DNA from 3 places in the Inquilinus sp. Marseille-Q2685 genome. Region 3 is predicted to be linked to each of the others. Evidence: riboswitches for the same ligand, from Rfam matches in the RefSeq annotation. Region 3 holds a riboswitch; each other region holds the start of a gene.
What was found. Region 3 has a riboswitch for S-adenosylmethionine ahead of LG391_RS17095 (hypothetical protein). Riboswitches for the same ligand answer to the same signal wherever they lie in the genome.
Positions count from the first base shown of each region.

Region 1 (7,778 bases), on a different contig from region 3:
GCGACGTCAAGCAGTTCGAGGACATCATCCTGCGCGCCAACCCGGACGGGTCGGTGGTGCGGCTCAAGGACGTGGCGCGGCTGGAGCTGAACGCCCAGTCCTACGACACCGTCGCCCGGCTGAACGGCGCGCCGGCCGCGGTGATCGGCATCTACCAGTCGCCCGGGTCCAACGCCGTCGCCGCCGCCGAGGGCGTGCGGGCGGAGATGGAGCGGCTGAAGGAGCGGTTCCCGGCGGGGGTCGACTACCGGATCACCTACGACACCACCGTCTTCGTCAGCGAGACGATCGGCGAGGTGATCCACACCCTGCTCGAGGCCTTCGTGCTGGTCGCGATCGTGGTGTTCGTGTTCCTCGGCAACCTGCGCGCCACGCTGATCCCGATCATCGCCGTGCCGGTGTCGCTGATCGGCACCTTCGCCGTGCTGCTGGCCTTCGGCTTCTCCGCCAACACCATCTCGATGTTCGCCATGATCCTGGCGATCGGCATCGTCGTCGATGACGCCATCGTCGTGGTCGAGAATGTCGAGCGGGTGATGGCCGAGACCGGGCTGCCGGCCCGGGAGGCGACCAAGCTGGCAATGCGCGAGATCACCGCGCCGATCATCGCCATCACCCTGGTGCTGCTGTCGGTGTTCGTGCCGGTCGGCTTCATTCCCGGCATCACGGGCGAGCTGTATTCGCAGTTCGCCGTCACCGTGTCGGTGGCGATGCTGATCTCGGCCCTGAACGCCCTGACGCTGAGCCCGGCCCTGTGCGGCGTCTTCCTGAAGCCGCACCAGCACGGCCACCGCCCCGGCCTGTACGGGCGGATCATGGGCCGGGTGTCCGGCGGCATCGACAAGGTGCGCGACGGCTATGCCTGGATCGTCGCCCGGCTGGTGCGGCTGGCGGTGCTGTCGATCGCGCTGGTGGCGGCCTTCGGCGGCCTGGCCTGGCTGGTCAACAGCGCCACCCCGACCGGCTTCCTGCCCGACGAGGACCAGGGGCTGTTCTTCGTCGAGATGAAGCTGCCGGCGGCCGCCGCGCTCAGCCGCACCACCCAGGTGACCGAGCAGGTCGAGGCGCTGGTGCGCGACATCCCCGGCGTCGCCGACATCACCGGCGTGGTCGGCCGCAGCTTCATCGACGGTCTGGCCGAGCCGAACGCCGCCTTCCTGGTGGTGGCGCTGAAGCCGTTCGACGAGCGGGTGAAGGAGGGGATCACGGTGTTCAACGTGATCCGCGAGGTCGCGATCCGCACCGCCGGGGTGCGGGACGCGCTGATCATTCCGCTGAACCTGCCGCCGATCATCGGCCTCGGCACTGCCGGCGGCTTCCAGTACCAGCTCGAGGACCTGGAGGGCAAAAGCCCGAACGAGCTGGCGGCGGTGGCCCAGGGGCTGGTGGTGGCCGCCAACCAGGCGCCGGGGCTGACCCAGGTCTTCACCTCCTACAACGCCAACACGCCGCAGATCTTCCTGAACCTGGACCGCGAGAAGGCGCAGAATCTGGGCGTCGCCGTCAGCGCCATCTTCAATGCGCTGCAGGCGACGCTGGGCGGCTTCTACATCAACGACTTCAACCTGTTCGGCCGCACCTGGCAGGTGATCGCCCAGGGCGAAGCGAACGACCGGCGCACGGTCGACGACATCTACCGGATCTATGTCCGGTCCTCGACCGGACAGATGGTGCCGATGCGGTCGCTGGTCGACGCGCAGCAGCAGCTCGGCCCGCTGTTCATCACCCGCTACAACAACTACCGCTCGGTCAGCATCCTCGGCAGCGCCGCGCCGGGCGTCAGCTCGGGCCAGTCGCTGGCGGCGATGACGCAGGTGTCGAACGCGACGCTGCCGGCCGGCTTCGGCTTCGAATGGACCGGCACCGCGCTGCAGGAGCTGGAGGCGGCGGGCCAGACCGGCTTCATCCTCGGCCTCGCGGTGCTGTTCGCCTATCTGTTCCTGGTGGCGCTGTACGAGAGCTGGTCGATCCCGATCGGCGTGCTGCTCTCGGTCATCGTCGGCATCGTCGGCGGCCTGGCGGCGCTGTGGATCGCCGGCCTGTCGAACGACGTCTACGCCCAGATCGGCATCGTCGTGCTGATCGCGCTGGCCAGCAAGAACGGCATCCTGATCGTCGAGTTCGCCAAGGCCAAGCGCGAGGAGGGCATGGCGATCGCCGACGCCGCGATCGAGGGCGCCAAGCTGCGCTTCCGGCCGGTGATGATGACCAGCTTCGCCTTCATCCTGGGCTTGGTGCCGCTGGTGACGGCCGCCGGCGCGGCCGCGGCCAGCCGGCGCGGCGTCGGCACCTCGGTGTTCGGCGGCATGATCGCGGCCTCGGCGATCGGCATCTTCCTGATCCCGATGCTGTACGTCACCCTGCAGCATGTCCGCGAATGGGTGCACGAGAAGCTGCTGGGCGGGTCGATCGCGCCGAAGCCGCGGGCCGAGGCGCCGAGCACGCCTGCCGAATGAAACGGGCGGCTCCGGTGGAGCCGCCCTTCTCTCTCGCCGCTAATGCACCCAGCGGCCGCGGTCGCGGTACCAGGGCCGGCCGCGGTAGTAGTTATCCCAGTACGGGCCGGCATCGAAGGTGATCACCGGCACGCCGATCACCGGCGCCGCCTCGACGATGATCCGGCGGCGATGCTGGACATCGGCCGCCAGGAACCGGCCGTCGGTCCAGCCGCGGTCGGGACCGACGCCGATGTCGCACCAGGCCCAGCCGTCGAGGCAGCCGAAGATCTGCACCGGCACGCCCGGCCGCAGCCGCGCGACCACCGGATAGTCGGCCCCCGGCCCGGCGCGCAGCCGGACCGAAGCGGTGGTGTAGCCCGGCGCGGCATCGGCCGCCGTCGCCGTCAGGGCCGTCATCGCCAGCCCGGCCATCGCGGCCAGGGCGAGCTTCCATCTCATCATGCGAACTCCAGGGACGAGAATCCCCCTTCGTCCGCCACAACGCGGCAGAACCGAATTCCGGTCGCCGGGATCGGGGGGCGCGGCGCCGTGCCTCACCCCGCGAGGGTTCCGCCGTCAGCCGGCCCGCTTCGCCGCGTCGAGGGCGCGGGACAGGTCGCGCTCCAGGTCCTCGATGCCCTCGAGGCCGACCGACAGCCGCACCAGCCCTTCGGTGATGCCCATGGCGGCGCGGTCCGCCGCCTCCATCGCCCGGTGGGTGGTGGTGGTCGGATGGGTGGCGAGCGACTTGGTGTCGCCGAGATTGTTCGAGATGTCGACCAGCCGCAGCGCATCGAGGAAGGCGAAGGCCGCCGCCTTGCTGCCGAGGTCGAAGGCGACCAGCGTGCCGCCGTTCTTCATCTGGCGCTTCGCCAGCTCGTGATGCGGGTGGCTCTTCAGCCAAGGGTAGCGCACCGACTTCGCCGCCGGATGCGCCTCGACCAGCTGCGCCAGGCGGTGGGCGCTGGAAACCTGGCGCTCGACCCTGAGGCCCAGCGTCTCCAGCCCCTTCACCAGCACCCAGGCGTTGAAGGGCGACAGGGCCGGGCCGGTGTGCCGGTAATAGGGCAGGAAGTCGTCGGTCAGGAACTTCCTGTCGGCCAGCACCGCGCCGCCCAGCACCCGGCCCTGGCCGTCGATGTGCTTGGTGGCGGAGTAGATCACCACATCGGCGCCGAGCTCCAGCGGCTTCTGGCCCAGGGGCGTGGCGAAGACGTTGTCGATGAACACCTTGGCGCCGGCGGCATGGGCGATCTTCGCCACAGCGGCGACGTCGACCAGGTCCAGTGTCGGGTTGGCCGGCGTCTCCAGGAACACGGCCCGGGTGTTCGGCCGCATCGCCGCCTCCCAGGCCGCGAGGTCGCCGCCGTCGACGAAGGTGGTGGTGATGCCGTAGCGCGGCAGGATGGTGCCGAGGATGACGAAGCAGGAGCCGAACAGCGCCCGGCTGGCCACGACGTGGTCGCCGCCGCGCAGATGGCAGAACAGCGCGGTGAACACGCCCGACATGCCGCTGGCGGTGACGTGGCAGCCCTCGGCCCCTTCCAGCAGGGCCAGGCGCTGCTCCAGCACCTCCAGCGTCGGGTTGCCGTAGCGGGAATAGACGAAGCCCGGTTCGTCGCCGGTGAAGCGCGCCTCGGCCGCCGCGGCGCTGTCATAGACGAACCCCGAGGTCAGGAAGATCGCCTCGGAGGTCTCGCCATAGGGCGTTCGTCGGGTGCCGCCGCGGATCAGCGCGGTCTCGGGGCCGAATTCGTCTTCGCTGGGGGCTTCGTATCGATCCATCTCACCGACTCCTCGATCCGACCGGGAGGCGGTGCGTGCGGGACCTGCGCGCATCCGACCTTTTAGCGGAGATTAACGTGGCCGCAAGCCGGTCGGCTCAAATCACCACGGGGCCGCTGTCAGGAGCGGCGGCCCCAAGACTTATCGGCAAAACGGCAATCGGGCAATGCGTTTCGGGCAACGCTGCCTTTCATCCTTCGGCCAGGGCGTAGAGCACGAAGGGCAGCTCGAGCCCCTCATAGAGCCGGCGGTAGGAGCGGCACAGTCGGAAGCCGCGGGATTCGTAGAAGCGGCGGGCGAGCCGGTTGTGGGCGAAGCTCTCCAGCGTGCGGCAGCCGCGCGCCACGGCGTCGGCCAGGAGGGCGGTGCCGGCCGACCGGCCCTGCGCCGCCGGGTCGACGAACAGCATGTCGAGATGCGACCCGGTCATCAGCGAGAAGCCGAGCTGCGCGTCATGGGCATCGACGGCGACGCGCAGGTCCGGCAGCCGGGCGGCGAAGCGGCGGGCGAAATCCTCCGGCCGCTTGCGGTCCAGGACCGCGGCCGGGAGGATGTGCTCGAAGGCGGCGCGGGTGCTGCGCCAGGCCACATCCGCCAGAGCCGGCAGATCCGCCGCCACCGGCGGCCGGACCGTCACCGCCTCCATCGTCTTCGCCTCAGCCATCATCCACTACCCCGCAGCCTGGGATCGAGCGCATCGCGCAGCCCGTCGCCGAGCAGGTTGAAGCCGAAAGACGCCAACAGGATGGCAAGGCCGGAGAAGATCGAATCCCAGGGCGACAGCAGCAGATAGCCGCGCGCCTCGGCCAGCATGCGGCCGAGCGACGGCGTCGGCGGCTGGGTGCCGAGGCCGAGGAAGGACAGCGACGCTTCGACCAGGATGGCGGTGGACAGCGACAGGCTGGCCTGGACCAGGATGACGCTGGCGAGGTTGGGCAGCACATGGCGCCACAGCACCCGCCCCTCGCCCGCCCCGATGGCGCGGGCGCCCAGCACATACTGGCTGCCGGCGACCACCAGAGCCGGGCCGCGCAGGAGGCGGGCGAAGACCGGGATGTAGACGACGCCGATCGCCAGCGCCGTGGTCGTCGCCCCCGGCCCCAGCATGGCGACGATGCCGATCGCCAGCAGGATGATCGGGAAGGCGAACAGGATGTCCATCAGCCGCATGCCGGCGCGGTCGAGCCAGCCGCCGCGCAGCGCCGCGGCCACGCCCAGGGTGCCGCCGACCAGGAGCGCCAGCAGCACCGCGCTGGCCGAGGCGGCGAGCGAGGCGCGATAGCCGTAGAGGATGCGCGACAGCACGTCCCGGCCGAACTGGTCGGTGCCGAGCCACGCCGCGACGCTGGGGCCCTTCATTCGCCGGATGACATGCTGGGCCAGCGGGTCGTCCGGCGCGATCCAGGGCGCCAGCAGCGCCGCCCCGACCTGCAGCAGCACCAGCGCCCCGCCGATCCAGACCAGCGGGTGGCGCGGCGCCGCGATGCGGCGGCGCGAGGGCGGCGCCAGGGTCTCGGGCAGCAGTGCCGTCATCTGAGGCCGATCCGCGGGTCGAGCGCGGCGTAGAGCATGTCGGTGACGAAGTTCACCAGCACGAATCCGGCGGTGACCAGCAGGATCGCCGCCTGGATCAGCGGGTAGTTCCGCTCCGCGATCGCGCCCAGCATCAGCCGGCCGAGCCCCGGCAGGGCGAAGACCTGCTCGACCACGATGGCGCCGCCGAACAGATAGCCGGCGGAGATGCCGAGCGCGGTGACGAAGGGGATCATGGCGTTGCGGAAGGCGTGGTGGAACACCACCGACCGCTCGCTGACGCCCTTGGCCCGGGCGGTGCGGATGTAGTCCTGCCCCAGCGCGTCGAGCATGGCGGAGCGGACGATGCGCGACAGCGAGGCCAGCACCGGCACGGCCAGCGCGATGGTCGGCAGCAGCATCCGCTGCAGGTTGCCGACGGGATCCTCGGCCAGCGGCACGAAGCCGATCGCCGGGAAGGCCGGGAACACGCCGTGGAACAGGTAGATCAGCAGCGCGCCGAGCCAGAAGGAGGGCACGGTGACGCCGGCGATGGTGACCACCCGCACCAGATAGTCGCGCGCCGAGTTGCGGAAATAGGCCATCAGGCAGCCGGCCGGCACCGCCAGCGCCACCGAGACGGCGAGCGCCAAAAGCGTCACCTCGATGGTGACGCCGATCCGGGCCGCGATCTCCTCCAGAACCGGCCGGCCGGTCCACAGGCTGGTGCCGAGATCGCCGGTCAGCAGCCCGCCGAGCCAGGCGAGATACTGCGTCACCAGCGGCTGGTCGAGGCCGAGGCGCTGGCGCAGCGCCGCGATCCGGTCGGGCGTCACCTCGCTGTTGGCGCCGAGCATGATCTGCACCGCATCGCCCGGGATCAGCCGGATCATCAGGAAGGCGACGACCGAGACCCCGAACAGCACCACCAGCAGGTCGAGCAGCCGCCCGGTCAGGAAGCGGACCATGACGCCTCACCGGGACGATAGCTCGGTCCCGCCGCAACCCCTTTTCTGTCATGCCCGGGCTTGACCCGGGCATCCAGAGACTGTCGACATCCTCTGGATTGCCGGGTCAAGCCCGGCAATGACAAGAAAGGATAGGCTGGAATCATCACTTCTCCAGCGCCGTCTGGCGCAGCGAGCGGGTGGAGCGGTTGCCGGTGATCTCGTATCCGGTCACGCCGTCGCGCACCGCGGTGAAGAGCTGGCCGAAGGCCAGATGCGCGATCGGCCCGTCGCAGGCCAGGCGCTTCTGCAGGTCGGCGTAGATCGCCTTGCGCTTCGCCGGATCCAGCGTCGTCCGCCCCTCGTCCAGCAGGCGGTCGACCTCGGCGTCCGAATACTTAAAGACGTTGGTCGAGCCGCCGGTGCGGAAGGTGCGAAACATGTAGCCGTCCGGATCCGCGACGCCGCCGTTGATCGAGGCGAAGAGTTGGAAGTTGGAGTTGCGCCAGTCCTGGATGAAGGTGCCCTGCTCCTGCACGTTCAGCGCCACCTCGAAGCCGGCGGCGTTGAGCTGCGCCTGCACCACCTGGGCGACGTCGACCACCAGCTGGTTCGAGCCCAGCACCTTCAGTTCGGCCTTCAGCGGCAGGGCCACGCCGGCCTCGGCCAGGAGCGTCTTCGCCTTCTCCGGATCCGCGGCGTAGCAGGGATAGTCCGACACCGGCAGCGCCCAGTCCTTCAGCGCCGGCGACAGCGGCCCGCCGGGCTGGCCCTTGCCGAAATAGGCGGCCTCGACGATCTGCGACCGGTCGATCGCGGTGTTCAGCGCCTGGCGCACCTTCGGGTTGTCGAAGGGCGGCTTCGACACGTTCATGCCGACCAGCGTGTAGGACAGATCGGTCGTCTCCAGGAGCGTGACGCCGGGGGTGCCCTGCAGCGTCGCCGCCGTGGCCGGGTCGACATTCGGCAGCAGCTGATAGGTGCCGCCGGAGATGCCGACCTGCCGGGTCGAGGCCTCGGGCACGATGTTGAACTTGATCGCGTCGAGCTTCGGCAGCCCCGGCTGCCAGTAGCCGTCGGCCTTCGCCAGCAGCAG
Region 1 covers NZ_CAKAKL010000005.1:323,312-331,089, reverse strand. Annotated here, with positions in the region: gene LG391_RS23705 (efflux RND transporter permease subunit) at 1-2,456, shown strand, start outside; gene LG391_RS23700 (SH3 domain-containing protein) at 2,496-2,900, opposite strand; gene metZ (O-succinylhomoserine sulfhydrylase) at 3,015-4,223, opposite strand; SAM riboswitch at 4,266-4,342, opposite strand; gene LG391_RS23690 (GNAT family N-acetyltransferase) at 4,414-4,887, opposite strand; gene LG391_RS23685 (ABC transporter permease) at 4,887-5,756, opposite strand; gene LG391_RS23680 (ABC transporter permease) at 5,753-6,703, opposite strand; gene LG391_RS23675 (ABC transporter substrate-binding protein) at 6,849-7,778, opposite strand, start outside.
Region 1: it holds a riboswitch for S-adenosylmethionine, as region 3 does, so the genes downstream of both, metZ (O-succinylhomoserine sulfhydrylase) here and LG391_RS17095 (hypothetical protein) in region 3, are expected to answer to the same signal.

Region 2 (7,778 bases), on a different contig from region 3:
CCGGCTGCTTCTCCGTCGGGCTGATCAGCGCCGCCTTCTCCGGCATGGGGCCGGTCTACGCCCGCACCATCGATCCGTCGCCGGACTGGATCGCCGGCTTCATGATGACGGCGATCTTCGCCGGGTTCCTGCTGCAATACCCGGTCGGCCGGCTGTCCGACCGCTTCGACCGGCGCCAGGTGTTCCTCGGCATCACCGTCTCGCTGGCCCTGATCAGCGCGGCGTTGGCACTGTTCGGCGGGCTGTCGATGACGCTGCTGCTGGTGCTGCTCGCGGCCTTCGGCGGGCTGTCCTACACCATCTATCCGCTCAGCCTCAGCCACGCGAACGACTTCATGCGGCCGGAGCAGCTGGTGCCGGCCGCCGCCGGCCTGCTGCTGTGCTATGGCGTCGGCGCGGTGTTCGGGCCGATCGTGGCGTCGCGGGTGATGCAGCTGCTGGGCCCGTCCGGGCTGTTCGTCTGGACCGGCTCGGTCGCGGCGCTGCTGGCCCTGTTCACGATCTACCGCATGACCCGGCGCGCGGCGATGCCGAACGAGGAGCAGGGCAGCTTCGTCGCCGTGCCGACCACGACGCCGGTCGCGGCCGAGCTCGACCCGCGCGCGCCGGACGAGACGCCGCCGACCATGCGCGACGCCGCCTGAAGGGAACCGCCATGCTGACCCGCCGCCGCCTGCTGACCTCGGTGCTTCCCGCCGCCGGGATGGCCGCGGCGGGGCTCGGCGGGATGCGATCGGCGCGGGCGCAGGACCCGCTGTTCTTCCGGATCGGCACCGGCACCACCGGCGGCACCTACTTCCCGATCGGCGGCATCATCGCCGGCGCCATCTCCGGCCCCCCCGGCCTGCCCCCCTGCGGCAGCGCCGGCGGCAGCTGCGGGGTCTCCGGCCTGATCGCGGTGGCCCAGGCCAGCGCCGGGTCGATCGACAACATCCGGCGGATCCATGACGGCGAGTTCGATTCGGGCCTGGCCCAGGCTGACGTCGCCTTCGCCGCCTACACCGCCGAGGGGCCTTTCGCCGGCCAGCCGCCGGTGACCAGCCTGCGCGCCATCGCCCATCTCTTCTCCGAATTCGTCCATGTCGTGGTGCCGGCCGACAGCCCGGTGCAGTCGGTGGCGGATCTCAAGGGCAAGCGCGTCTCGGTCGGCGCCGAAGGCTCCGGCACGATCTACGACATCCGCCTGATCCTGGCCGCCTACGGCCTGAAGCAGACGGATGTGACCGAGATCTACGAGCGGCCGGAGCCGTCCGCGGACCTGCTGGCCGAAGGTGGGCTCGACGCCATGGTGATGACCGGCGGCCCGCCGCTCGGCGTGATCGCCGACTTGGCGCGGCGGCGGCCGATCCGGCTGCTGCCGGTCACAGGGCCGGAGGCGGAGGCCCTGATCGCCAAGGTGCCGTTCTTCACCCAGGAGCCGATCCCCGCAGGCCTGTATGACGGCGTCGCGGCGGAGGTGCCGGGCCTGTCGGTCGGGGCGATCTGGCTGGTGGCGGAACGGATCGCCGAGGCCACGGTCTACGAGATCACCCGCGCGCTGTGGCAGAAATCGACGCTGGACCTGTTGGCGGCGGGCCACCCGCGCGGCAAGGAGATCGCGCTCGAAGGGGCCACGCGGGGCCTCGGCGTGCCGCTTCATCCCGGCGCCGCCCGCTACTATGCCGAGCATGCGGTGCTCAGCCTGCCCGCCCGGGCGACGCCCTAGAGACCATTCGGGAATGCTGCTGGTGCGGCCGTCTGACGGCGGTTTCTCCGCTTCCGGTGCTCACGGACTTCACGTCCGCTGCGCTCCGGTTCTCGAAACCCCCGCCAGCCGACTCACACCAGCGCATTCCCAAACGGTCTCTGAACGATGCCTCTCAGCTAAGCCCGGCGGACCGGATGTCGATCCACATTCATCCAGTTGAAATGTGCCGGCCGACCCCGTAGAACTTGACGCACATCAGGAGTTGGGCACTGCCCGACGCCAACCTGCTTCCCCGAGCAAGGTGGCGCTCCCGAAAGGGAGGATGTGGTCGAACCGACAACCAAGCGGGTCATTCCACAATCGGTCCTGCCCACGACGCGTGGAAACCGACCGAAGCTATGCCGATCAAGATTCCGAACGACCTGCCCGCCCGGTCCGTCCTCGAAGCGGAAGGGGTCATGGTGATGCTCGAGGCGCAGGCGGTGCGGCAGGACATCCGGCCGATGCGGATCGGCCTGCTGAACCTGATGCCGAACAAGGTCAAGACCGAGACCCAGTTCGCCCGGCTGCTTGGCGCCTCGCCGCTGCAGGTCGAGCTGACGCTGGTCAAGATGACCAACCACGTCCCGCGCAACACGCCCAGCGACCACATCCTGTCCTTCTACCGCGACTGGGAGGATGTCCGGACAGAGAAGTTCGACGGCTTCATCGTCACCGGCGCGCCGGTCGAGACGATGCCGTTCGAGCAGGTGACCTACTGGGACGAGCTGCGCCGGGTCTTCGACTGGACGCAGACCAACGTCCATGGCTGCTTCAACATCTGCTGGGGGGCCCAGGCGGCGGTGCACCATTTCCACGGCGTGCCCAAGCACGCGCTGCCCCAGAAGAAGTTCGGCGTGTACCGCCACCGCATCGTCGAGCCGGCCTCGCCTTATCTCCGCGGCTTCTCGGACGACTTCACCATTCCGGTGTCGCGCTGGACCGAGACGCGGCGCGAGGACATCCCGGCCGAGAGCGGCATGAAGGTGCTGATGGAGTCGGACGATGCCGGCCTGTGCCTGCTGGACGACCCGGGGCGCCGGTCGCTGCACATGTTCAACCATGTCGAATACGACACCGACACGCTCGGCGACGAATATTTCCGGGACGTCGCCGCCGGCAAGCCGATCGCCCTGCCGCACGACTACTTCCCGGGGAACGACCCCGCTCGCCGCCCGCAGAACCGGTGGCGCAGCCACGCCCATCTGTTGTTCGGCAACTGGATCAACCAGCTGTACCAGACCACGCCCTACGAGATCGACGACATCGGCCGGGGCTGAGGCAGGGCCGCCTGGCGGTTTGTCGGCGTTCGTCCCTCATCGTCATTGCGAGGAGGCGAAGCCGACGAAGCAATCCAGGGGGTGCGTGCACCAGCCTCTGGATTGCTTCGCTGCGCTCGCAATGACGGTTGAAGGCGATCGGGAAGGGGCGGCGCTCTCAGAACATCAGCACCCAGGGCTCGGCCATCCCCGCCTCGACCCAGCGCCGCATCGCCGGCAGGTCCAGGATCGCGTCGGCATAGGTCCGGCAGGCGGGGTCGAGCGGCACCCGATAGCGGTCGAATCGCACCACCACCGGCGCATACATGCAGTCGGCCGCGCCGAAGGCGCCGAACAGGAAGGGGCCCTCGGCGCCAGCCGCCGCGCGGCACTGCCGCCAGATCGCGGTGATGCGGGCGATGTCGGCCCCGGTGGCGTCGCTGCGGGCCTTGCCCGGATCGACCGGCGCCAGGTCCATCGGCAGCTCGTTGCGCAGGGCCGTGAAGCCGCTGTGCATCTCGGCCGAGACCGACCGCGCCAGCGCCCGCCGCGCCGGGTCGCGCGGCCACAGGGCGAGATCCGGGAAGCGCTCGGCCAGGTATTCGAGGATCGCCAGGCTGTCCCACACCGTGGTGCCGCCGTCGATCAGCGCCGGCACCTTGCCGCTCGGCGAATGGCGCAGGATCGCCTCCTTCGACCCGTCACGGTACAGCGGGATCAGGACCTCCTCGAAGGCGACGCCGTGATGCGCCAGGGCCAGCCAGGGCCGCAGCGACCAGGAGGAATAGCGCTTGTTGCCGATGACGAGGCGCATGGCGGGTCCGCTCCGGCTGAGGGGTTGGCAAGGCAAACGGGCTGGAGCATGGTGTGCCGCCCCGAGTTCCCGAACGCAAGAAGGCCTGCGCCGTGCTGCCTCAACTGGTCGATGCCGCCGAGGGAGAGACCGTCTCTCTGATCCCGCTCAGCAAGGCCGCGTTGGACGGCTGGCGCGCCGCCGCGACGCCGGCGCAGCGGGCCTGGGCCGAGGCCAACGGCTTCGCCGCGGAATCGGGCCGCACCCTGGCGCTGCCGGGCGAAGGCGGGCGGGTCGACGCGATCCTGGTTGGCATCGACTCCGCGGCCGATGCCTGGGCTTTCGCCGGGCTGCCGACGTCCCTGCCGGCAGGCACCTATTCGCTGGATGATTCGGCCGAGCCGGCGACCGCCACCGCCGCCGCCTTCGGCTGGGCGCTCGGCGGCTATCACTACGGCCGCTACAAGGGGCCGGAGCGGGCCTCGGCCAAGCTGGTCTGGCCGAAGGCGGCCGACCGCGCCGCGGTCGAGCGCGCGGCCAGCGCCCCCACGCTGGTGCGCGACTTGGTCAACACCCCGGCCAACGACCTCGGCCCGGCCGAGCTGGCCGCCGCGGCCGAGGCGCTGGCCAAGGAGTTCGGCGCCCGCTTCAGCGTCACCGTCGGCGACGAGCTGCTGACCCGCAACTACCCGCTGATCCACGCCGTCGGCCGCGCCTCCAGCCGGGCGCCGCGGCTGATCGACATCACCTGGGGTGATCCGTCGGCGCCGAAGGTGACGCTGGTCGGCAAGGGCGTCGTCTTCGATTCGGGCGGCCTCGACCTCAAGGATTCCGGCAACATGCTGCTGATGAAGAAGGACATGGGCGGCGCCGCCCATGCCCTCGGCGTCGCCCGCATGGTGATGATGGCGCAGCTGCCGGTGCGGCTGCGCGTGCTGGTGCCGGCGGTCGAGAACGCGGTGTCCGGCGACGCCTTCCGGCCGATGGACGTGTACCGCAGCCGCAAGGGGCTGACGGTCGAGATCGGCAACACCGACGCCGAGGGGCGGCTGGTGCTGTGCGACGCGCTGGAGGAGGCGTCGTCGGAGAAGCCCGAGATCATCGTCGATTTCGCCACCCTGACCGGCGCCGCCCGGGTCGCCCTCGGCACCGACGTGCCGGCGATGTTCTCGAACGACGACGCCACCGCCGACGCGCTGGCCGCGGTGTCGCGCCGGGTCGAGGACCCGCTGTGGCGCCTGCCGCTGTGGCAGCCCTACAACCGGCTGCTGAGATCCGGCATCGCCGACATCAACAACGCGCCCGACACGCGCTTCGGCGGGGCCATCACCGCGGCCCTGTTCCTCGAGCGCTTCGTGGCGCCGGGCGTGCCCTGGGTGCATATCGACCTCTATGCCTGGAACGGCGCCGACCGCCCGGGCCGGCCGAAGGGCGGCGAGGCGATGACGATGCGGGCCGTCTACGCCCTGCTGGAGGAGCGGTTTGGAGGCCGGCGCTGATTCGATCGACCGTATCGCCGGAGCCGAGGGAGAGGACGGCATGACCGTCGCCCTGACCTCGCACCAGGCGCTGGAGCTGTGGCGCCACGCCCTGACCGCGGCGGTCCGGCGCGAGGCGCCGGACCTGTCGTCGCGGCAGATCGCGCTCCTGCTCACCATCTACCTGACCCCGGCGCCGCACACGGTGCGCGGCCTGTCCTCGACCCTGCACATCTCCAAGCCGGCGGTGACCCGCGCGCTCGACCGGCTGGGCGAGCTGGGCCTGACCCGCCGCACCGTCGACCCGGCCGACCGGCGCAACGTGCTGATCGAGCGGACCGAGGCCGGCCAGGCCTATCTCGACGGCTTCGCCGACCTGGTGCGCCAGGCCGCCAGCATGATCGGCGCCGCGGCGTGACCACCTCGCCCGATATCGACCGCAACCTGGTGCCCTGGCGGCCGGACCTCGCGTCCGAGAGCCTGCGCGGCGTCCATGCGGCGGAACGCTACGCCGCCGGCACGCTGCACCAGGCGGTCCGCGGCATCGTGCCGATGCGTTCGGCCCCCGACGCGTCGCGCGGCCAGGCGACCGAGATGCTGCATGGCGAGACCATCACGGTCTACGAGGTGAAGGACGGCTGGGCCTGGGGCCAGCTCACCGCCGACGGCTATGTCGGCTATGTCGAGGCGGCGGCACTGTCCGACCGGGTCGCCGCGCCGACCCACCGGATCCGGGCCTTCCGCGCCTTCCTCTATCCGGATCCCGACTTCAAGCGCCCGCCGGTCCGCGCGCTGAGCTTCCGCAGCCCGGTCGAGGTGGTGGAGACGGCGAAGGGCTATGCCCGGATCCGCGAGGCCGGCGAGCCCGGCGGCTGGGTGCCGGAGGTGGCGCTGGGGCCGCTCGACGCCGCCGAGCCCGATGTGGTGGCGACGGCGCAGCGCTTCCTCGGCGTGCCCTATCTGTGGGGCGGCCGCTCCAGCCTCGGCATCGACTGCTCCGGCCTGGTCCAACTGGCCTGCGCCGCGGCCGGCCACGCCATCGAGCGCGACACCTACCGTCAGGCGCGGACCGCGGGGACGCTCGTGGGCACGGGTGAGGGCGCCGGGCTGCGGCGCGGCGACCTGGTCTATTTCCCCGGCCATGTCGGGCTGATGGCCGACGGCGAGACCCTGATCCACGCCAATGTCCGGGCGGCCTGCGTCTCGCTCGACCCGGTGCGCGAGGTAGCCGCCCGTGTCGAAGCGGACGAGGGCAGGGGCATCACAGCGGTGCGGCGGTTCGGGTAGGTCCCGTCACCGCCGCTCCGCCGTCTCCCCGATCGTCGCTTTGATCAGCTGGCGTAGCCAGCGGTGGCCGGCATCCTTGTCGAAGCGCGGATGCCAGGACTGGACGACGGTGACCGTCGGCACCGTCACCGGCAGCTCGAAGGACCGCACCGCCAACCCCAGCGCCGCCGCGCGCGCGACGACGGCAAGCGGCAGCGCGGCGACGATGTCCGAAGAGGCGGCGGTGAACAGCGCGGCGTAGAAGCTGGGCATCACCAGCGTCACCCGGCGCGATAGGCCCTGCCGCTCCAGCGCATCGTCGATCAGGCCGCGGCTGCGGCCGCGCCGGGACGCGCTGATATGGGGCGCGGCGGCGAAGCGCTCGGCCGTCATGGCGCCCCGCAGCAGCGGATGGCCCTCCCGCACCACCCCGACGAAGCGGTCCTGCAGCAGGGTCTGGACGCGGATCTCGGGGCCGGTCTCGCTGCCCAGCACGCCGATATCGAGGTCGATGCGACCCTCGCGCAGATCTTTGACGTCCTCCCGGCCCTGGTCGGTGAAGCGCAGGGTGACCCCCGGCGCCTGCCGTGCCGCCGCCGCGGCCAGCCCGGCCGAGAACACACCGGCGGCGTAGTCGCTGGCCCGGATGGTGAAGGTGCGCTCCAGCGTCGAGGGGTCGGTGGCGCCCTCCGGCCGCAGCAGCGCCTGCGCATCCTCCACCACCGCGCGGACGCGGTCCCGCAGCTCGATCGCCCGCGGCGTCGGCACCAGCCGGCGGCCGGCGCGCACCAGCACCGGGTCGCCGACGGCGTCGCGGATGCGGGCCAGCGTCCGGCTCATCGCCGGCGCGCTCAGATTCATGCGGCGGGCGGCGCCGGCGACGCTGCCTTCGGCCAGCAGCGCGTCGAGCGCCACCAGCAGGTTCAGATCCATGGAATGCATCGAACGCAACTATAAAGTCAGAAGACTGCACTGGAAAGCATACCCGAGACGGGTCAGCTTCGGGCCGACCGTTCAACCGAGAGATCCGTCATGTCCTCCACCGCATCCTCCGACGCGGCCGCGGCCCCGTCCGGCGCGGCCCGGCAGCTGCTGCCCTTCGCCCTGATCGTCTTCCTCGGCTACGGCATGGTCGGCCTGCCGCTGGCGGTGCTGCCGGTCCATGTCCACGAGACCCTGGGCCAGGGCCCGCTGGCCGTGGCCCTGGCCGTGGCGCTGCAGCCGGCGGTCACGCTGCTGACGCGGCCCTGGGCCGG
Region 2 covers NZ_CAKAKL010000006.1:207,669-215,446, reverse strand. Annotated here, with positions in the region: gene LG391_RS24940 (MFS transporter) at 1-644, shown strand, start outside; gene LG391_RS24935 (TAXI family TRAP transporter solute-binding subunit) at 656-1,705, shown strand; SAM-I-IV-variant riboswitch at 1,935-2,041, shown strand; gene metA (homoserine O-succinyltransferase) at 2,086-3,006, shown strand; gene LG391_RS24925 (glutathione S-transferase family protein) at 3,164-3,799, opposite strand; gene LG391_RS24920 (M17 family metallopeptidase) at 3,892-5,277, shown strand; gene LG391_RS24915 (MarR family winged helix-turn-helix transcriptional regulator) at 5,318-5,674, shown strand; gene LG391_RS34890 (NlpC/P60 family protein) at 5,671-6,543, shown strand; gene LG391_RS24900 (LysR family transcriptional regulator) at 6,550-7,455, opposite strand; gene LG391_RS24895 (MFS transporter) at 7,555-7,778, shown strand, end outside.
Region 2: it holds a riboswitch for S-adenosylmethionine, as region 3 does, so the genes downstream of both, metA (homoserine O-succinyltransferase) here and LG391_RS17095 (hypothetical protein) in region 3, are expected to answer to the same signal.

Region 3 (7,778 bases):
ACGAGCTCGCTCTCGGGGTCGAGCTCGACCCCGAAGCGGCGCTGGTAATAGGCGGCCTGGGCCCGGCGCAGGCCGGGGATGCCGCGCGAGGTGGAATAGCCATGGCTGCGCGGATTCTGCGCCGCCTCGGTCAGCTTCTCGATCACATGCTTCGGCGGCGGTCCGTCGGGGTTGCCCATGCCGAGATCGATGATGTCCTCGCCCCGAGCTCGCGCCGCCGCCTTCATCGCGTTCACCTCGGCGAACACATAGGGCGGCAGGCGCTTGATTCGGTGGAAGTCCTGATCGGTCATCGACGTGTCCCCCCGACGCCCGTCGGGGCGTCCGGTGCTGAGCCTATTGAGCGAGATAGATTTCGACGCGGGCGGCCTGGCCGTCGGTGATGTTCGGCCGGGTGTCGGCCGAGCCGCCGGTGACGATTCGGGCCGGGTCGACGCCGGCCGCGCGCAGCGCCGCGGCCACCGCCTCGGCCCGCGCCTTGGCCTGGGCCGCGCCGTCGCCGGCGCCGTAGCCGACCACCCGCAGCTTCGGGCTCTGCGCCGTCTTGGCGACGTTTTCGATCGTGCTGCTGGCCGAGGCCGGCAGTGTCGTGCTGCCGCCGTCGAACTTGACCGTGCCGGCGACCCGGTTGTTGAAGCTGAAGGCCGGCTTCGACTCCTCCGCCGGGGCGGGCGCCGCGGCCTGGCCGGCGCCGCGGTTGCCGAAGCTGAGTGCGCCGGGCGCGCCCGAGGCGGCACGGTCGGCCTCAAGCTGGCTGCGCACCGCGGCCTGCTGTTCCGGCGTCGGCAGGTCGGTCGGCTTCTGCGGCACGCTGCCGAGATTGGGATAGGCCTGCTCCGAGGCCGGACGCGGCATCGACTCCATCGCCGGCGGGGCGGCGGTGTTGCGGCGCTGGCCGAAGCTCATCGGCGCCACCGTGCCGGTCGGCTGCTGCTGTGCCTGCTGCGCCGCCGCCTGCTGCTGCGCGATCTGCTGCTGCCGCTGGAAGGCAGCCTGGCGCTGCTGCTCGATCTGCGCCCGGCGCTGCTGCTGTGTCGCCTGCTGCTGCGCCCGGGCCTGCTGCATCGCGGCGCGGTCGGCATCGGTCTGGGCCAGCGCGGGCAGGGTGTAGGTCCTGGTGTCGCCCGCCTGCGCCGTGCCCAGCGGGCCGCCGACGCTGGGCACGGGCGGCGCCTCGGCCGGCCCGAGCGGCGTGACCTCGGCGGTCTCGACCTTGGGCACGGAGGCCTGGACGTCGCCCGCATAGGGCGTGCCGTCGAAGATGCGGCCGCCGCAGCCCGCGAGCGCGAGGCCGAGGGCGACGGTGGCAACGGCGCCACGGACCGGAAGGCCGGGGCGGGCGGAAGCGATCATGAGAGAGCCGGTGCGACGCATGGGCACGTGCCTAGCACACTTCGTTGAAAGGGTGGACTGGAAAGAGGATGGCCGTGCAAAGTGGCGGATAAGCGGCATTCTACGCCCGATTCCGCGCCTCGGGCGATGCCGCCGCAGACAGGGGATCCTTGGCCATGACCGAACGCCACCGCGCGGCCCCCAGCCGGACGAAGTCCGGCGAAGCAAAGCTCAAGACCCGGACGAAGTCTGGTGACGCCAGTCCCAAGGCCCGGACGAAGTCCGGCGAAGCCGAGCCCGAGACCCGGGCGAAGCCCGGCACCGCGGCGCCGGAGGCCCCGCCGCCGGCGGATCCGGCCGAGCTGGCGCGCCGCATGGTCGAGATCGCCGAGCGCAGCGCCCGGCTGGTCACCGCCTTCCTGGAGAAGCAGGGCCGCGCCGAGACGCCGGAGCTGGACCCGCTCAACATCGGCTCGGCCTTCCTGGCCATGACCCAGCGGCTGATGGCCGACCCGACCCGGCTGATGCAGGCCCAGATGTCGCTGTGGCAGGACTATGCCACGCTGTGGAGCCGCACCGCCCAGCGCCTGCTGGGCCAGGAGGCGGAGCCGGTGGTGACGGCGGAGAAGAGCGACAAGCGCTTCAAGGACCCGGCCTGGAGCGAGGTCGCGGTGTTCGACTTCATCAAGCAGTCCTACCTGCTGACCGCCCGCTGGCTGCAGGGTTCGGTCCGCCAGGTCGAAGGGCTGGACGCCAAGACCGCGAAGAAGGTCGATTTCTACACCCGGCAGTTCATCGACGCGATGGCGCCGTCCAACTTCGTCGCCACCAATCCGGAGGTATTGCGCAGCACGCTGGAATCGCGCGGCGAGAACCTGGTCCGCGGCCTCGAGAACATGCTGGCCGACCTGGAGCGCGGCCAGGGCCAGCTGGCCATCAGCATGACCGACCGCACCGCCTTCGAGATCGGCCGCAACATCGCCGTCACCCCCGGCAAGGTGGTGTTCGAGACCGATCTGATGCAGCTGATCCAGTACGACCCGGCCACCGAGACGGTGGCGCGGCGGCCCCTCCTCATCATCCCACCCTGGATCAACAAGTACTACATCCTCGACCTGAAGCCGCAGAACAGCCTGATCCGCTGGACGGTGGAGCAGGGCCACACCGTCTTCGTGATCTCCTGGGTCAACCCGGACGCGCGGCTCGCGGGCAAGAATTTCGCCGACTACATGCTGGAGGGCCCGCTGGCGGCGCTGGGCGCGATCGAGCAGGCGACCGGCGAGCGCGAGGTCAACGCCGTCGGCTACTGCCTGGGCGGCACGCTCTTGGCCAGCACCCTGGCCTGGATGACGGCCAAGGGCGAGGACGACCGGATCAGGAGCGCGACCTATCTGACCACGCTGACCGACTTCACCGATCCGGGCGAGCTCGGCATCTTCGTCGACGAGGAGCAGCTGCGGACGATCGAGGCGAAGATGTCCGGCAAGGGCTATCTCGAAGGCTCGGCCATGGCGACGACCTTCAACCTCCTGCGTGCCAACGACCTCATCTGGTCCTTCGTCGTCAGCAACTATCTCCTGGGCAAGGACCCCTTCCCCTTCGACCTGCTGTACTGGAACAGCGACGCGACCCGGATGCCGGCCGCGATGCACAGCTTCTACCTGCGCAACATGTATCAGGAGAACCGGCTGGTGCAGCCGGGCGGCATCACCCTGGCCGGGGTGCCGATCGACCTGACCACGATCAAGACGCCGAGCTTCATGCTGTCGACCCGCGACGACCATATCGCGCCCTGGGCGTCGACCTACGCCGCGACCCAGCTGTTCGGCGGCCCCGTGCGCTTCTGCCTCAGCGCCTCCGGCCACATCGCCGGTGTGGTCAACCCGCCGGCGGCGAAGAAGTACTGCCACTGGGTCAACACCCGGACGCCGGCGAGCCCCGAATCCTGGCTCAAGGGGGCGAAGCAGGTCGAAGGCTCCTGGTGGCCGGAATGGCAGAAATGGATCTCTCGCCACGCTGGCGGCCAGGTCCCGGCCCGGCATCCCGGTGACGGCAAGCTGACCCCGATCGAGGACGCGCCGGGACGGTATGTTCGTGCGACGTAAGGAGCCTCACGCCGCCAGGCTCGCCGCCGGCGCATGAACCCGCCGCAGCTCGGCCAGGCGGTCGCCCTCCAGCACCCGGTCGAGATGGATCTCCGGCCGCAGCGCGGCGGTCAGGACGACGCGGTAGAGATGGGTCCACAGCCCGGCGCCGCGATGCACCACGGCGTAGAGGATCTCCCGCCGGTGCGGGTCGCGCGGGCCGGGACAGGGCCGCTCGTCGAGCCGCTCGATGGTGTCGCCGGGGCCAGCGAGCGGAATCGCGGCGGAAGCGGATGCGGACATGAAAAACCCTCCTTCGCGGTTGCGAGGAGGGCTGACGCGCGGCGTTCGACCCGTTTGGTTGCCGGTCCGGCCGCATCGCCCCTCTTGCGAGAGGCCACCACCTTGCCCGGGAAGGCAGGTTGGCGTGGGCGTCAGCCCAACTCTGGATGCGAGGCCGGATTTAGCGCGCCGCGCGGTCCGGCGCAAGAGGGATGGCGCCCCCTTGCCTGCAGCCCCCGGATCGTCGGACCCTGATCCCGTCCTCCAGCGGGAGCCTGCGATGCCCGATCCCTCCCCTGCCCGGCCCATCCCTGCCCGGCCCGTGCCCGATCTGTTCGCGGCGCGGCCCCAGGCCTATGACCGCTTCACCCGGGCCGAATGGGCGGCGCTCCGGGCCTCGACGCCGATGGCGCTGTCCGAGGCCGAACTGGCCGAACTGCGCGGGCTGAACGAGCCGGTGTCGCAGGCCGATGTCGCCGACATCCTGCTGCCCCTGTCGCGCCTGCTGAACCTGCACGTCGCCGCCGCCCGCAGGCTCGACGGGGTGCAGGACGCCTTCCTCGGCCGGCCCGGCCCGCCACCGCCCTACATCATCGGAATTGCCGGCAGCGTCGCCGTGGGTAAGAGCACCTTCGCGCGGCTGCTGCGCCTCTTGCTGTCGCGCTGGCCCGACCACCCGCGGGTCGAGCTCGTGACCACCGACGGCTTCCTCTGGCCGAAATCGGTGCTGGAGGAGCGCGGGCTGATGCGCCGCAAGGGCTTCCCCGAGAGCTACGACCTGCGCCGGATGATCGGCTTCCTGGCCGCGGTGAAGTCCGGCCGGCCGGAGGTCGAGGCGCCGGTCTATTCCCACCTCGCCTACGACATCCTGCCCGGCGAGAAGCAGGTGGTCCGCCGGCCGGACATCCTGATCTTCGAGGGGCTGAACGTGCTGCAGGCCCCGGCCGGGGCCTCGGTCGTCACCTCCGATTTCTTCGACTTCTCGGTCTATGTCGATGCCGCGGAGGAGGACATCGCCCGCTGGTTCGTCGAGCGCCGCCTGCTGCTGCAGCGCACCGCGTTCCGCGACCCGTCCTCCTATTTCCATCACCAGCGCGACCTGCCGGAGGCCGAGGCCCGCCGCGCCGCCCGCGAGATCTGGGACCAGATCAATGGGGTGAACCTGCGCGAGAACATCCTGCCGACCCGGCAACGCGCCCGGCTGGTGCTGCACAAGGCCGCCGACCATTCGGTCGACGCCGTCGCCCTGCGCCGGATGTGACCATGGACCTGCCGCTCGGACCGCTGATCGGATCGGGCAAGGAGGCCGAGGTCTTCGACGCCGGCGACCTGGTGGTCAAGTTGTATCGGACGACGGCGGCCGCGCCGAAGCGGGCGGCGTTCCGCGAGGCGTCGATCCTGGCGCTGGTCGAGACGCTCGGGCTGCCCGCGCCGTCGGTCCGGGGCGTGGGGCAGATCGAGGGCCGGTGGGGCATCGCGATGACCCGCGCCGACGGCCCGTCCCTTGCCGACACGATGCACCGCCGGCCCGACCAGGTGCCGGCCTGCCTGGAGCGGATGGCCCGGCTGCAGATCGCGATCCACGGCCGGCCGGGAACGCATCTCGGCAGCCTGAAGGCGCGGCTGGCGGCGAATATCGGCCGTGCCGGGATGCCGGACGAGGTGCTGCGGCGCCGGCTGCTGGACGGCTTGGCCGCGCTGCCGGAGGGCGACCGCCTGTGCCACGGCGACTTCCACCCCTGGAACATCCTGGGGCCGCCGGGGCGGGAGATGGTGGTCGACTGGCTGGACGCCTGCGCCGGCGATCCCGCCGCCGATGTCTGCCGCTCCTACGTGCTGATCCGGCCCGTGGCGCCGGACCTGGCCGCCGCCTATATCGATGCCTACGCCGCGGCTGCGGGCGAAAGCCGGGACCGGATCTTCGCCTGGCTGCCCTTCGTCGCCGCCGCCCGCCTGGCCGAGGACGTGCAGGAGGAGGTTGACGGGCTGATGACGATGGCCGCATCCGGATCGCCGCCCTGACCCCCCGGATCCGGCTGTGCCGGCCCAGCATGTCCGAGCCGATTCCGCGTCGACCTTGCCATTGCGCCTGTATTCCCCCATGTTTAGGGGGTCATTCTGGTTTGGACGGCCGGCCTGCCATGCCCTCGCGGCCGCGGATCCCTCGCCTTTCCCCTTTCCGTTTGATGCGTCGCGCAGTTCCGCGCGGCGCCACCCCTCAACTGGAGGAAAAGCGATGCCGATCGGCACCGTGAAGTGGTTCAACAGCACCAAGGGCTTCGGCTTCATTCAGCCGGAGAACGGCGGCCCGGACGTCTTCGTCCACATCTCCGCCGTCGAACGCGCCGGGCTGCGCGGCCTGAACGAAGGCCAGCAGATCTCCTACGAGGAGCAGCGCGACCCGAAGCGCGGCAAGACCTCGGCGGAGAACCTGAAGGCCGTCTGAGCCTTCGGTCGTGGAGCGGATCAGGAGCGCCCGCGCCGTCGGGCGCTCCTTTTCTTGTGACAAGCAGCGATGCGGACGCATCGCGTCAGAAGGAGGCCGCCATGCCGTTCAAGCCGAACTACAATCAGCAGCGCAGCGAGCGAAACCGCGCCAAGGAACAGAAGAAGCAGGAGAAACTGCAGAAGCGCGAGGAAGAGACCGCGCGCCGCAAGGCCGCCCAGGAGAGCGACGCGCCACCCCGGGACGACGAGACCGAGCCGTCCTGACCCGACCCGTCACCGGAGTGCCGACATGGCCCGGACCAAGAAGCAACCCAACGACAGCGGCTTCGTGCTGTTCAACATCGTCTACCAGGACGGAACGCTGAGCTCGAACCGCAAGGTTCCCCGCTCCGAGGCCGACGGGCTGGACGGCGACGCCCCGGCACGCGCCTTCATCGAGGCCCAGGACCGCAAGATCGCCGAGATGTCCGGCAATCCCCGCGGCCCGATCAAGACCATGACCCGGCTGCGCGGCCAATAGCCGGTCGGCGCGGCGGCCCGGGGCCGCCGCCTCTCTCCCCTACCCCATCCACGCCGCGCTGAACTTCGCGTGGCTGCCGTCGTGCAGGCGCAGATGCAGCCACTGGTCGACGAAGGCCTTGAACACCACGTCGCCGCGCGGCAGCAGATAGGCCTTCTCGGCGAAGGTGAAGGGCTGGTCGGGATGCACGGCGCACAGGCCGGGGCGCAGCTTCTGCTGCAGCCGGGACTCGCTGGCGTCGGTGATCATCACATCGGCCCGGCCGGCCAGGATCTCGTCGAAGATCTTGGTGTTGTCCGGGAAGATGGTGATCGTCGCCGCCTTGATCTTCTCGCGCACGAAGGCCTCGTTGGTACCTCCCGGCGGCTCGATCACGGTGACGCCGGGCTGATCGATCTGCTCCACCGTCTGGAACTTCTCGACATTCTCGCATCTGGTGATCGGCGTCTTGCCGTCGACATCGATCGGGATGCTGAAGAAGGCCTGCTTCTGGCGCTGCAAGGTCACGCTGATGCCGCCCATCGCCATGTCGCAGGCGCCGCCGGTGAAGTCCGCCATCAGCGTCTTCCAGCTGGTCTTGACGAACTCCGCCTTCACCCCGAGCGCCGCGGCCAGGTCACGGGCCATGTCGATGTCGATGCCCTCGTACTCGCCCTTGGCCGGGTCGAGATAGGTGAAGGGCTTGTAGTCGCCGGTTGTGCAGACCTTCAGCACCCCGGCCTTGGCCACGGCGTCGAGCGTGTCGACGCGGTCCGCCGCGGTCGCGGCGGCGGCAGGCAGGACGAGCAGCAGAGCGGCGGCGAGCAGGCGCATGGTTCCTCCCGGTTTGAGTCGGCGAGGATCTTAGTCGGACAATTGGGACGCTACCAACAGGGTCGTCGCCGCGGCCGGCCGCCGCTACCATCCTCGCCATGAAGCTGATCGCCTACACCATCGGCGGGCCGCATCCCGAGATCCGGCCGGCCCCGGCCACGCGCGACTGGATGTCGGCGACGCCGGAGGGCTTCGCCTATCGCTGCCTGCCGCTCAACATCGCCAACGCCCATGGCTGGGAGATCCTGTGCCCGAGCCCGATCCGGGTCTGGTGGGACGGCGGCACGGCGCCGGAATCG
Region 3 covers NZ_CAKAKL010000002.1:1,708,810-1,716,587, forward strand. Annotated here, with positions in the region: gene LG391_RS17080 (LL-diaminopimelate aminotransferase) at 1-293, opposite strand, end outside; gene LG391_RS17085 (OmpA family protein) at 337-1,353, opposite strand; gene phaC (class I poly(R)-hydroxyalkanoic acid synthase) at 1,707-3,437, shown strand; gene LG391_RS17095 (hypothetical protein) at 3,444-3,719, opposite strand; SAM-I-IV-variant riboswitch at 3,764-3,874, opposite strand; gene coaA (type I pantothenate kinase) at 3,979-4,959, shown strand; gene LG391_RS17105 (phosphotransferase family protein) at 4,962-5,720, shown strand; gene LG391_RS17110 (cold-shock protein) at 5,935-6,144, shown strand; gene LG391_RS17115 (hypothetical protein) at 6,246-6,410, shown strand; gene LG391_RS17120 (hypothetical protein) at 6,436-6,666, shown strand; gene LG391_RS17125 (transporter substrate-binding domain-containing protein) at 6,706-7,479, opposite strand; gene LG391_RS17130 (DUF6065 family protein) at 7,578-7,778, shown strand, end outside.